2 regions of the Streptomyces sp. 135 genome follow, and region 2 is predicted to be linked to the other one. Evidence: predicted binding sites of a transcription regulator. Region 2 holds the regulator's gene; the other holds the start of a gene.

Region 1 (5,619 bases), 2.2 Mb from region 2:
CCCGCGAGGACCTCGACGCCTGGGAGCGCACGCTCGGGCGGTCCCTGCCCGACGGCTCCTTCGGCGAGAACCTCACGACGTCCGGGATCGACGTGAGCGGCGCGAAGATCGGCGAGCGCTGGCGGATCGGCTCCGGTCTGGTGCTCGAAGTGACGAGCGGCCGCATTCCCTGCCGTACGTTCCAGGGCCATCTCGGCGAGCGGGGGTGGGTGAAGCGGTTCACCCGGGAAGGCGTTCCCGGCGCCTATTTCCGGGTGATCGAGCCGGGTGAGATCAAGGCCGGGGACGCCGTCGAGATCCTGCACCGCCCGGCGCACGAGGTCACCGTCGCCCTCCAGTTCCGCGCCGTCATGACGGAGAACACGCTGCTGCCGCGGCTGCTCGACGCGGGCGAGGCGCTGCACCCCGAGGTGGCCGAGCGGGCGCGCACATACGCGGCGCGCTCCGGCGCGGGGGCCTCGTGATCCGGAGGCCTGACGTCCGCGCGGCACGGCCGTCACCGGATCTCACTAGCCTTGGTCCATGACTACGGCTCTGATTACGGGATCAACCGCCGGCATCGGCGCCGCCTTCGCGCGACGCCTCGCCGGTGACGGCCACAACCTCGTCCTGGTGGCGCGCGACACCAAGCGGCTGCGGGAGCAGGCGACCGAGCTGCACGACCGGCACGGCATCGAGGCGGAGGTGCTCACCGCCGACCTCTCGACGGACGACGGCATCGAAGCGGTCGAGAAGCGGCTCTCGAACCGCAGGGACGCGGTCGATCTGCTGATCAACAACGCGGGCTTCGGCAACAAGGGCCGGTACCTGGAAGTCCCCATGGCCGACGAGCTGACCATGCTCAAGGTGCACTGCGAGGCGGTGCTGCGGCTGACGTCGGCGGCCGTGGAATCGATGCGGGAGCGGGGCCGGGGCGGTGTGGTGAACGTCGCGTCGGTCGCGGCGTTCCTGCCGCGTGGCACGTACGGCGCTTCGAAGGCGTGGGTCGTGCAGTTCACGCAGGGCGCGGCGAAGGATCTGGCGGGCAGTGGGGTGCGGCTGATGGCGCTGTGCCCCGGCTTCGTCCGTACGGAGTTCCATGAGCGTGCCGGCATGGGCACGTCCAACATCCCCGACTGGATGTGGCTCGACGCGGACAAGCTGGTCGCGGCGGCGCTGGCCGACTTGGCCCGGGGCAAGGTCGTCTCGATCCCCGACCCCCGGTACAAGGCCCTGATGGGCGTGGCCAAGCTGACGCCCAGGTCTCTGCTGGGCGGGGTCACGTCGCGTACGGGACGGAAGTACGGCCCCCAGTAGCCCTGGCCCTGGGCGGGGCCGGGGCCACGCCCCGTCAGGGGCGCGGGGAACTGCGCGACCAGCCAGAGACGACCTGCACCCGGCAGAGGCAGAGCCACCCGGCAGACGCGCCCCCGGAAAGGGCCGAGGCCCGGCTCCCCGCAAGGGGGGAGCCGGGCCTCGGTACACCGTTCAGGCAGAGCGCAGCGGTCAGTGGGAGTGACCGTGGCCGTGGCCGTGACCCGCGTCGCCCTCGTCCTCCGCCGGCTTCTCGACGACCAGCGTCTCGGTCGTCAGCAGCAGCGAAGCGATCGACGCGGCGTTCTCCAGGGCCGAACGGGTGACCTTGACCGGGTCGATGACGCCGGCCTTGACCAGGTCGCCGTACTCGCCGGTCGCGGCGTTGAAGCCGAAGCCCTTGTCGAGCTCGGCGACCTTGGAGGTGATGACGTAACCCTCCAGGCCGGCGTTCTCGGCGATCCAGCGCAGCGGCTCGACGGCGGCGCGGCGGACGACGGCGACACCGGTGGCCTCGTCGCCCTCCTTGCCGAGGTTGCCCTCAAGGACCTTGACGGCGTGGACCAGGGACGAGCCACCACCGGAGACGATGCCCTCCTCGACCGCGGCGCGGGTCGCGGAGATGGCGTCCTCCAGACGGTGCTTCTTCTCCTTCAGCTCCACCTCGGTGGCGGCGCCGACCTTGATGACGCACACGCCGCCGGCCAGCTTCGCGAGGCGCTCCTGGAGCTTCTCGCGGTCCCAGTCGGAGTCCGTGGCCTCGATCTCGGCCTTGATCTGGTTGACCCGGCCCTCGACGTCGGCCTTGTTGCCGCCGCCGTCGACGATCGTCGTGTCGTCCTTGGTGATGGTGACGCGGCGGGCGGTGCCGAGCACGTCCAGACCGACCTGGTCGAGCTTGAGGCCGACCTCTTCGGCGATGACGGTGGCACCGGTGAGGGTGGCCATGTCGCCGAGCATCGCCTTGCGGCGGTCGCCGAAGCCGGGGGCCTTCACCGCGACGGCGTTGAAGGTGCCGCGGATCTTGTTCACGACCAGGGTCGACAGGGCCTCGCCCTCGACGTCCTCGGCGATGATCAGGAGCGGCTTCGAGGAGTTGGCCTGGATGACCTTCTCGAGCAGCGGCAGGAGGTCCTGGATGGAGGAGATCTTGCCCTGGTGGATCAGGATGTACGGGTCGTCGAGGACGGCCTCCATACGCTCCTGGTCGGACACCATGTACGGCGACAGGTAGCCCTTGTCGAAGGCCATGCCCTCGGTGAAGTCGAGCTCCAGGCCGAAGGTGTTGGACTCCTCGACGGTGATGACGCCGTCCTTGCCGACCTTGTCCATCGCCTCGGCGATGAGCTCGCCGACCTGCGGGTCCTGGGCGGACAGACCGGCGACGGCCGCGATGTCGGCCTTGTCGTCGATCGGACGGGCGGTGGCGAGGAGCTCCTCGGAGACGGCCTTGACGGCGGCGTCGATGCCCTTCTTCAGGGCGGCCGGGGAGGCGCCGGCGGCGACGTTGCGCAGGCCTTCCTTGACCAGGGCCTGGGCGAGCACGGTGGCGGTGGTGGTGCCGTCACCAGCGATGTCGTTGGTCTTGGTCGCCACCTCCTTCACCAGCTGGGCGCCGAGGTTCTCGTACGGGTCCTCGACCTCGACCTCACGGGCGATGGTGACGCCGTCGTTGGTGATGGTGGGGGCGCCGAACTTCTTGTCGATGACGACGTTGCGGCCACGGGGGCCGATCGTCACCTTGACCGTGTCGGCAAGCTTGTTGACGCCGCGCTCAAGGGCGCGACGGGCGTCCTCGTCGAACTTCAGGATCTTCGCCATGGGAGCGATTCAGCCCTCTCGAAAACTCGGGTGAACGAACTGCGCCCCTCGCCGCCCGGCAATCAGCGGGGTGACCAGGGGCGCAGCTCGAAAGCAATGCTTCTGCTTCGGGTGAACTACTTCTCGACGATCGCGAGCACGTCGCGAGCCGAGAGGACGAGGTACTCCTCGCCGTTGTACTTCACCTCGGTGCCGCCGTACTTGCTGTACAGCACGATGTCGCCGGTCTTCACGTCGAGCGGCAGGCGCTCGCCGTTCTCGAAGCGGCCCGGGCCCACGGCCAGGACGACGCCCTCCTGGGGCTTCTCCTTGGCGGTGTCCGGAATGACCAGGCCGGAGGCCGTGGTCTGCTCGGCATCGAGCGGCTGGACCACGATGCGGTCCTCAAGCGGCTTGATGGCAACCTTGGAGCTGGTGGTCGTCACGATCCGGTCTCCCCCTTCGGAGATCTCACGGGGTCAAGTCTGAGTGTGGCGACCAGGTGGATCCGTCGTCGCGGGTGCCGGACCTGCCCGTCGCTGTTGGCACTCTCCAACGGGGAGTGCCAGAAGCGAGACTAGGACGGCGATTAGCACTCGGTCAAGCGGAGTGCCAACCGGCTGCGTCGGGCCTCACGGGGACGCGGCGCTCCTCGGCCGGGCGGGCACAGGACTGGCCTTGCCCGGGCAACGGGTTTCCGGGGCCCCGAGTTCCCCCGTGGGTGTTGCCGCGGCGCGCGACTGCCCTGCCTCCGGGGCCTGCCGGCAGCCGGGCGTCCCCGGCTTCTCCTTGCGCGGCATCTTCTCGGCCGCCTTTCTGCCGAGACGCTCGATCGGGTCCACCGATTCCGCGCAGGACGTCAACAGCGCGGGCGCGAGTACTCCGCACAGCACGGCCCCGGCGAGGAGGCGGCGGTGTGCCCGCGCCCGCCGGGTCACAGGTAGTCCTCCAGCCTGGCCACCGCGTACCCCTTGCTCGTGACCGTCTTCATGACCCGGCGGACCATGTCGGGCATGGTGCCCTTCCAGTCATCGCGGCCTCGGAAGTGGGTGAGGATGATGTCGCCGGGGTGCAGGTCACGGTCCCACTCGCGGTAGTCCATGCGGTTGGCGAAGGCCTCCGCGTTCCACAGCGGCACCGCCTTGATGCCGCAGGACTTGGCGGCCCGCAGCGTGTCCCGGTTGTAGTTGCCGTACGGCGGCCGGAAGAGTTCGGGCCGCTTGCCGTAGCGCTTCTCGATGACCTTCTGCATGCCGCAGATCTCGTGGCGTTGCCGCTTGTACGAGAGTCCGGGCAGGTACGGGTGGTTGAGGGTGTGGTTGTTCAGGGCGACACCGCGGTCCTGCATCTTCCTGAAGTAGCCGTAGTCCTCCTTGACCAGGTAGTTGCTGAGGAAGGCGGTGTACGGGATCTTCAGGTCGCTCATCATCCGCAGAAACGCCCGGTCCTTTTCGGCGCCGTCGTCGATGGTCAGGAAGACGACCTTCTTCTTGGTCGGGATCGTCGTGAAGACCGGCGGCAGCTTCGCCTGGCCCCTGACCTCGAACCCCTTGCGGGCCTTGATCCGCGGCTTGGTCGCGGGCGGCTCGGGCGCGGTCAGCGGTGTCTTGGCCAGCCCCCAGCGCTTGGCGGCGGCGACGCGCGCGGCCTGGGCGGCGCCGAGCTGGCGGGCGTAGGAGTCGAGGGCCCGGGCGGGCGGTGCCTGGAGCGGCTGCACGCCGTGGGCGGGCCGCACGGCATCGGAGTCACCCTCGGAGACGCAGCCCGAGGCGATCGCCGCGACGGTCAGGGCGGCCACCACGGCACGCGCCTGATTCTTCCGTCTTACGGCGCATTCTTCGTTTTGTCGTACGAGTTGCATGGCGCCGGATCCTCGCAGTTCACCGCCCGGCCGGGGGGCCGACACCGCCGCCCGCCGCACACCGTCCACCGACTGGCCCACAATGGGGCAGGTGAACGCCCCGAACACGCCGAGCAGCCCCGCAGCCGACCACGCCGACGGCGACGCCGGCCTCGGCGATCCCCTCGCCGCCTTCGCCGCCCTGCGCACCGGCACGGGCCGGGCCCTGCTCGACCAGGTGCGAGACGTCGAACCCGCGCAGGAGCTCGCCGCCGCCACCCGGCTGCGCCGTACCTACCCGGCGCCGCTGGTCTCCGCCGCCCTCGCCCAGGCGCGGCTGCGCACGCGGGCCGCGGCGAAGTTCGGCGCCGAGGACGCGGCCCGGATGTTCTTCACGCCGAACGGGGTCGAGCAGTCCACCCGCGCCTCCGTCGCCACGCACCGCGCGGAGCGTTTCAAGGCCCTCGGGGTGCGCTCTCTCGCGGACCTGTGCTGCGGCATCGGCGGCGACGCGATCGCCCTGGCGCGGGCCGGGATCTCCGTACTCGCCGTCGACCGTGACCCGTTGACCTGCGCGGTCGCCCGGGCCAACGCGGAAGCGCTCGGCCTCGCCGACCTGATCGAGGTGCGCGAGGCCGACGTCACCGACGTGGACACCTCGGCGTACGACGCGGTGTTCGTCGACC
Region 2 (5,619 bases):
GCCTCCTCCGGTGTGGTGACGGTGACGACGGTGAGGGTGCCGACGCGGGCGAAGGAGTCGAGCACGTCGCGGGTGGGGCACCCGAAGGTGAAGGAGACGACCGGCACCGGGTCGTCGAGCAGGATGGCGAGCTTGGCGTCGTACCCGTCGTCGCGCCCGCTGTCCGGGTCGCCGAGCTGCGTCTCGTACCAGGTGGCCTCACCGGCGAGCTGGCTGCGGTAGACGTCGATCGCGGCGGCGTCCGCGGTGTCGGGCTGCGGCATGAAGAGATTGACGCCGAAGGGCCGCGAGGTCAGGCCCCGCAGCTGCTTGATCTCCTGGTACATCCCGTCGGCGGTCTTGTACCCGGCGGCGAGAAAGCCCAGGGCGCCGCCCTCACAGACGGCCGCGGCCAACCGGGGGCAGGACGCGCCGCCCGCCATGGGGGCCTGCACGATCGGATGGCGGCAGAGATCGGTCAGTGCGGAGGACATGCACGCATCGTGCCACGCCCTGCGCGGGCGACCGAATCGCCCTGCGCCCGGCGCACGCGCCCCCGTCTGCCCACGGTCCCCCGTCGGCGACTACCGGCCGTCTCGGCCCGCTCGCGCAGTTCCCCGCGCCCCTGACGGGGCGCGGGACGCCTGTCTTCAGGGGCGCGGGGAACTGCGCGACCAGCCCCCACGACCCGCGGACGAACGAACAACAGAGCCGGCACCGCCCAAGGCGCTACCGCCCGTTGAACGCGTCCTTCAGCCGGGAGAACAACCCCTGCTGCCCGGGCTGGAACTGCCCCGTAGGCCGCTCCTCACCCCGCATCTGCGCCAGCTCCCGCAGCACCCGCTCCTGCTCGGCGTCGAGCTTGGTCGGCGTAAGGACCTCGACGTGCACGATGAGGTCACCGCGCCCACCGCCCCGCAGATGCGTGACACCACGCCCGTGCAGCGGCACCGACTGACCGGACTGCGTACCCGGCCGGATGTCGATCTCCTCCAGCCCGTCCAGCGTCTCCAGCGGCACCTTCGTACCGAGCGCCGCCGCGGTCATCGGAATGGTGACCGTGCAGTGCAGATCGTCACCGCGCCGCTGGAAGACGGCGTGCGGCAACTCGTGGATCTCCACGTACAGGTCACCGGCGGGACCGCCACCGGGCCCGACCTCACCCTCACCGGCGAGCTGGATCCTGGTCCCGTTGTCGACACCCGCGGGGATCTTCACCGTCAGCGTCCGCCGCGACCGGATGCGGCCGTCACCGGCGCACTCGGGGCACGGCGTCGGCACGACGGTGCCGAAGCCCTGACACTGCGGACAGGGCCGCGAGGTCATGACCTGGCCGAGGAAGGACCGCGTGACCTGCGACACCTCACCGCGACCGCGGCACATGTCACACGTCTGAGCGGACGTCCCCGGCGCGGCACCCTCACCGCTACAGGTCGTACAGACGACCGCCGTGTCGACCTGGATGTCCTTGGTGGTCCCGAACGCGGCCTCGTCGAGGTCGATCTCCAGCCGGATCATGGCGTCCTGGCCGCGACGCGTACGCGAACGCGGCCCCCGCTGCGACGCCGTCCCGAAGAACGCGTCCATGATGTCGGAGAAGTTGCCGAAGCCACCGGCCCCGAAACCGCCCGCGCCACCGCCGCCGCCCGCCTGGGACAGCGGGTCGCCGCCGAGGTCGTAGACCTGCTTCTTCTGCGGGTCCGACAACACCTCGTAGGCGGCGTTGATCTCCTTGAAGCGCTCCTGAGTCTTCGGGTCCGGATTCACATCCGGGTGAAGCTCACGCGCCAGCCTCCGGAAGGCCTTCTTGATCTCGTCCTGGGAAGCGTCGCGGCGCACGCCGAGTACGGCGTAGTAGTCCGTGGCCACTTACGACTCCGCCAGGATCTGTCCGACGTAACGTGCCACTGCGCGTACTGCTCCCATCGTTCCCGGATAGTCCATGCGGGTCGGTCCGACCACGCCTAGTTTGGCGACTGCCTCGCTGCCCGAACCGTAGCCGACCGAGACCACGGACGTGGAGCTGAGGCCCTCATGGGCGTTCTCATGACCGATCCGTACGGTCATGCCCGAATCCGTCGCCTCGCCAAGCAACTTGAGGAGCACGACCTGCTCCTCAAGGGCCTCGAGAACGGGGCGGATCGTGAGGGGAAAGTCATGTCCGAAGCGGGTGAGATTGGCGGTGCCGCCGATCATCAGCCGCTCCTCGGTCTCCTCGACCAGCGTTTCGAGGAGGGTGGAGAGCACCGTCGAGACGGTGCCGCGGTCCTCGGCCTCGAAGGCCTCGGGCAGGTCCTGCACCAGCTGCGGGACGTCCGCGAAGCGGCGGCCCGCGACCCTGCTGTTGAGCCGCGCCCGCAGATCCGCGAGCGACGTCTCCCCGAAGGGCGCCGGACAGTCGATCATGCGCTGCTCGACCCGGCCGGTGTCCGTGATCAGGACGAGCATCAGGCGCGCGGGAGCGAGCGAGAGCAGCTCCACGTGCCGCACGGTCGACCGCGTCAGCGAGGGGTACTGCACGACGGCGACCTGCCGGGTCAGCTGCGCGAGCAGCCGAACCGTGCGCCCCACGACGTCGTCCAGATCGACGGCGCCGTCGAGGAAGTTCTGGATGGCGCGCCGCTCGGGGGCCGTCATCGGCTTGACGCCGGCGAGCTTGTCGACGAACAGGCGGTAGCCCTTGTCCGTCGGGATGCGCCCCGCGCTGGTGTGGGGCTGGGCGATGAACCCTTCCTCCTCCAGCGCCGCCATGTCGTTGCGCACCGTGGCCGGGGAGACGCCGAGACTGTGCCGCTCGGTGAGCGCCTTGGAGCCGACCGGCTCCTCCGTCCCGACATAGTCGTGGACGATGGCGCGCAGCACTTCGAGCCTGCGTTCACTGAGCATCGCGCACACCTCCAGCACGTCATCCGTCGCGGTGATCCCCTGCCTGGCACTCAACGCGGGTGAGTGCCAGCCTGTCAAAGGGTCAGTGTACGGGCGTCGGGTACGGACCCGGCAAGGCCGGACCCGGACCCCGTTGCTCATGCCCGGCGGCTGGTTGGTCATGCCAGGCGCCGCCGCACCGGTTAGCGTCACCGTATGGACGTGGAGCCGGCATGGGAAGCGGCGGGCTGGGAGCGGCTCGCACCGCGCGTGGGGCGGTGCCGCCTGCCGGTGTGGGACTGCACGGCGGGGCTCGTCGTCGGTGACGGGGCGGCCCTGATGGTCGAGGCCGGGTCGAGCCTGGCCGAGGGCGCGGCGCTGCGCACCCGGGCCAGGGAGATCCTCGGCGGCGGTCGCCGCGTGACGCATCTCGCTCTGACGCATCCGCACTTCGACCATGTCCTCGGCGCCGCGGCCTTCGCGGGCGTGGAGGTGTACGGGGCCGTGGGCATCGACACGGTCTTCGCCAAGGGCCGCGACGAGCTGTGCGCGGACGCGGTGCGCCACGGCGTGGACCCGCGGGCGGCGGCGGAAGCGACCGATCTCCTGGTCCACCCGCACCACCTGGTGTGCGGGGAGTGGACGCTGGACCTCGGCGGCGTCCAGGTCCTCCTCGCGAACGTCGGCCCCGGCCACTCGGGCCACGACCTGGCGGTCCTGGTCCCCGGCGCGGACGGCGAGCCGGAGATCGTCTTCTGCGGGGATCTGGTCGAGGAGTCGGGCGAACCGCAGGCCGGTCCCGACGCGGTGCCCGCGCGGTGGCCGGCGGCGCTGGACCGGCTCCTCGGCCTGGGCGGTGAGGGCGCGCGGTATGTGCCGGGGCACGGTGCGGTGGTGGATGCGGCTTTTGTCCGTGCGCAGCGCGCCACACTGGCGGCCCGTTTCGGCGTGTCGTAAGGGATGCCCTGCCGCCTCTTCCTATCGTCGGCGGAATGCGCCCACCCGTCTCCCGCCACCACCCCTCCGAGGGCCCTCCGGGCCCGCAGCGCCGTCTGTACTCCGCCGATCTCACGCCCCCCTGGAAGAAGTCGAAGCCCGTACCGGAGGTGGCGGCGGACGCCGGCCTCGTGGTGGAGGAGTTGAGCACCGGTTTCTGCGGGGCGGTGATCCGCTGCGAGAAGACCGCGCAGGGCCCGACGGTGACCCTGGAGGACCGCTTCGGCAAGCACCGCGTCTTCCCCATGGAGCCGCGGGGGTTCCTCCTGGAGGGCAGGCCGGTCACGCTGGTCCGGCCGGGTGCGGGTGCGGGTGCGACGGTACGTCCCTCGCGCACCGCCTCCGGTTCGGTGGCCGTGCCCGGGGCGCGGGCCAGGGTCGCCCGCGCGGGACGCATCTACGTCGAGGGCCGCCACGACGCCGAACTGGTCGAGCGGGTCTGGGGCGACGACCTGCGCATCGAGGGCGTCGTCGTCGAGTACCTGGAGGGCATCGACGACCTTCCCGCGATCGTCGCCGAATTCTCGCCCGGCCCCGACGCGCGGCTCGGCGTCCTCGTGGACCACCTGGTCCCCGGCTCCAAGGAGTCCCGCATCGCCGCGGAGATCGGCAGCGATCACGCCTTGGTCGTCGGCCACCCCTACATCGACGTGTGGGAGGCGGTGAAGCCGTCCTCGGTGGGCATCGAGGCGTGGCCGCGGGTGCCACGGGGGCAGGACTGGAAGAGGGGCGTGTGCCGGGCGCTGGGGTGGCCGGAGAACACGGGGGCGGCGTGGCAGCGGATCCTCGGCTCGGTACGCAGCTACAAGGACCTCCAGCCGGAGCTGCTGGGCAGGGTGGAAGAACTGATCGACTTCGTGACGCATCCGTAGCGGGCGGGTCGGCTGCTGGGTGTGTGGATTGGGGGACTGGTCGGCTGCCGATCAAACGAGCGGGTGGGTGGGAGACGGCTGCCGGGCGGCGCAGCCGGGCGGGACGGGCTCACCGCCGGTTGTGTGCCCCGCAGCCCAGCACCCGGCGCCGCTAATCCACCAGGTCACGAACCACCGCGTCCGCCAACAACCGCCCCCGCAACGTCAGCACCGCCCGCCCCGCCGCGTACGGCACCGCCTCCAGCAGCCCCTCGTCCCGCGCCTTGCGCGAGGCGGCGAGCCCGGCCTCCTTCAGCAGAGTCAGCGGGCAGCCCTCCACCAGCCGCAGCTCCAGCAGGATCCGCTCCACCCGCCGGTCCTCCTCGGAGAGGACCTCACGTCCGGCGCCGGGCGATCGGCCGCCCGCCAGAGCCGCCGCGTACGCCCCGGGATGCTTCACGTTCCACCACCGCACACCGCCCGCATGGCTGTGCGCGCCCGGCCCGGCCCCCCACCAGTCGGCGCCGCGCCAGTACAGCTCGTTGTGCAGGCAGCGCCCCGCCTCGGACGTGGCCCAGTTGGACACCTCGTACCACGAGAAGCCCGCCCGCCCAAGGACCTCGTCGGCGATGAGGTACCGGTCCGCGTGGACGTCGTCGTCGGTCATCGGCACCTCCCCGCGCCGGATCCGCCGCGCGAGCTGCGTGCCCTCCTCGACGATCAGCGCGTAGGCGCTGACGTGGTCCGGTCCGGCGCCGATCGCCGCGTCCAGCGTGGCGCGCCAGTCGTCGTCCGTCTCGCCCGGGGTGCCGTAGATCAGGTCGAGGTTCACATGGTCGAAGCCGGCCGCCCGCGCCTCGGCGACGCACGCCTCGGGCCGCCCCGGCGTATGCGTACGGTCGAGCACCTTCAGCACATGCTGCTTCGC

What was found. The regulator HrcA, encoded in region 2, represses chaperone genes, less so after heat shock. The targets are predictions, from matches to a motif close to TTNGCACTCNGNNNNNCNGAGTGCNAA.
Region 1: groES (co-chaperone GroES) is a predicted target of HrcA. The motif match lies at 3,683-3,709, and genes of this name have one in related genera.

Annotation. Positions count from the first base shown of each region.
Region 1 is NZ_CP075691.1:5,069,399-5,075,017, reverse strand. Features, by position in the region: gene KKZ08_RS23045 (MOSC domain-containing protein) at 1-464, shown strand, start outside; gene KKZ08_RS23040 (SDR family oxidoreductase) at 523-1,296, shown strand; gene groL (chaperonin GroEL) at 1,486-3,114, opposite strand; gene groES (co-chaperone GroES) at 3,231-3,539, opposite strand; gene KKZ08_RS23025 (polysaccharide deacetylase family protein) at 4,028-4,954, opposite strand; gene KKZ08_RS23020 (methyltransferase domain-containing protein) at 5,037-5,619, shown strand, end outside.
Region 2 is NZ_CP075691.1:2,868,687-2,874,305, forward strand. Features, by position in the region: gene KKZ08_RS12950 (nitronate monooxygenase) at 1-473, opposite strand, end outside; gene dnaJ (molecular chaperone DnaJ) at 709-1,848, opposite strand; gene hrcA (heat-inducible transcriptional repressor HrcA) at 1,849-2,865, opposite strand; gene KKZ08_RS12965 (MBL fold metallo-hydrolase) at 3,067-3,801, shown strand; gene KKZ08_RS12970 (DUF3097 domain-containing protein) at 3,837-4,712, shown strand; gene hemW (radical SAM family heme chaperone HemW) at 4,864-5,619, opposite strand, start outside.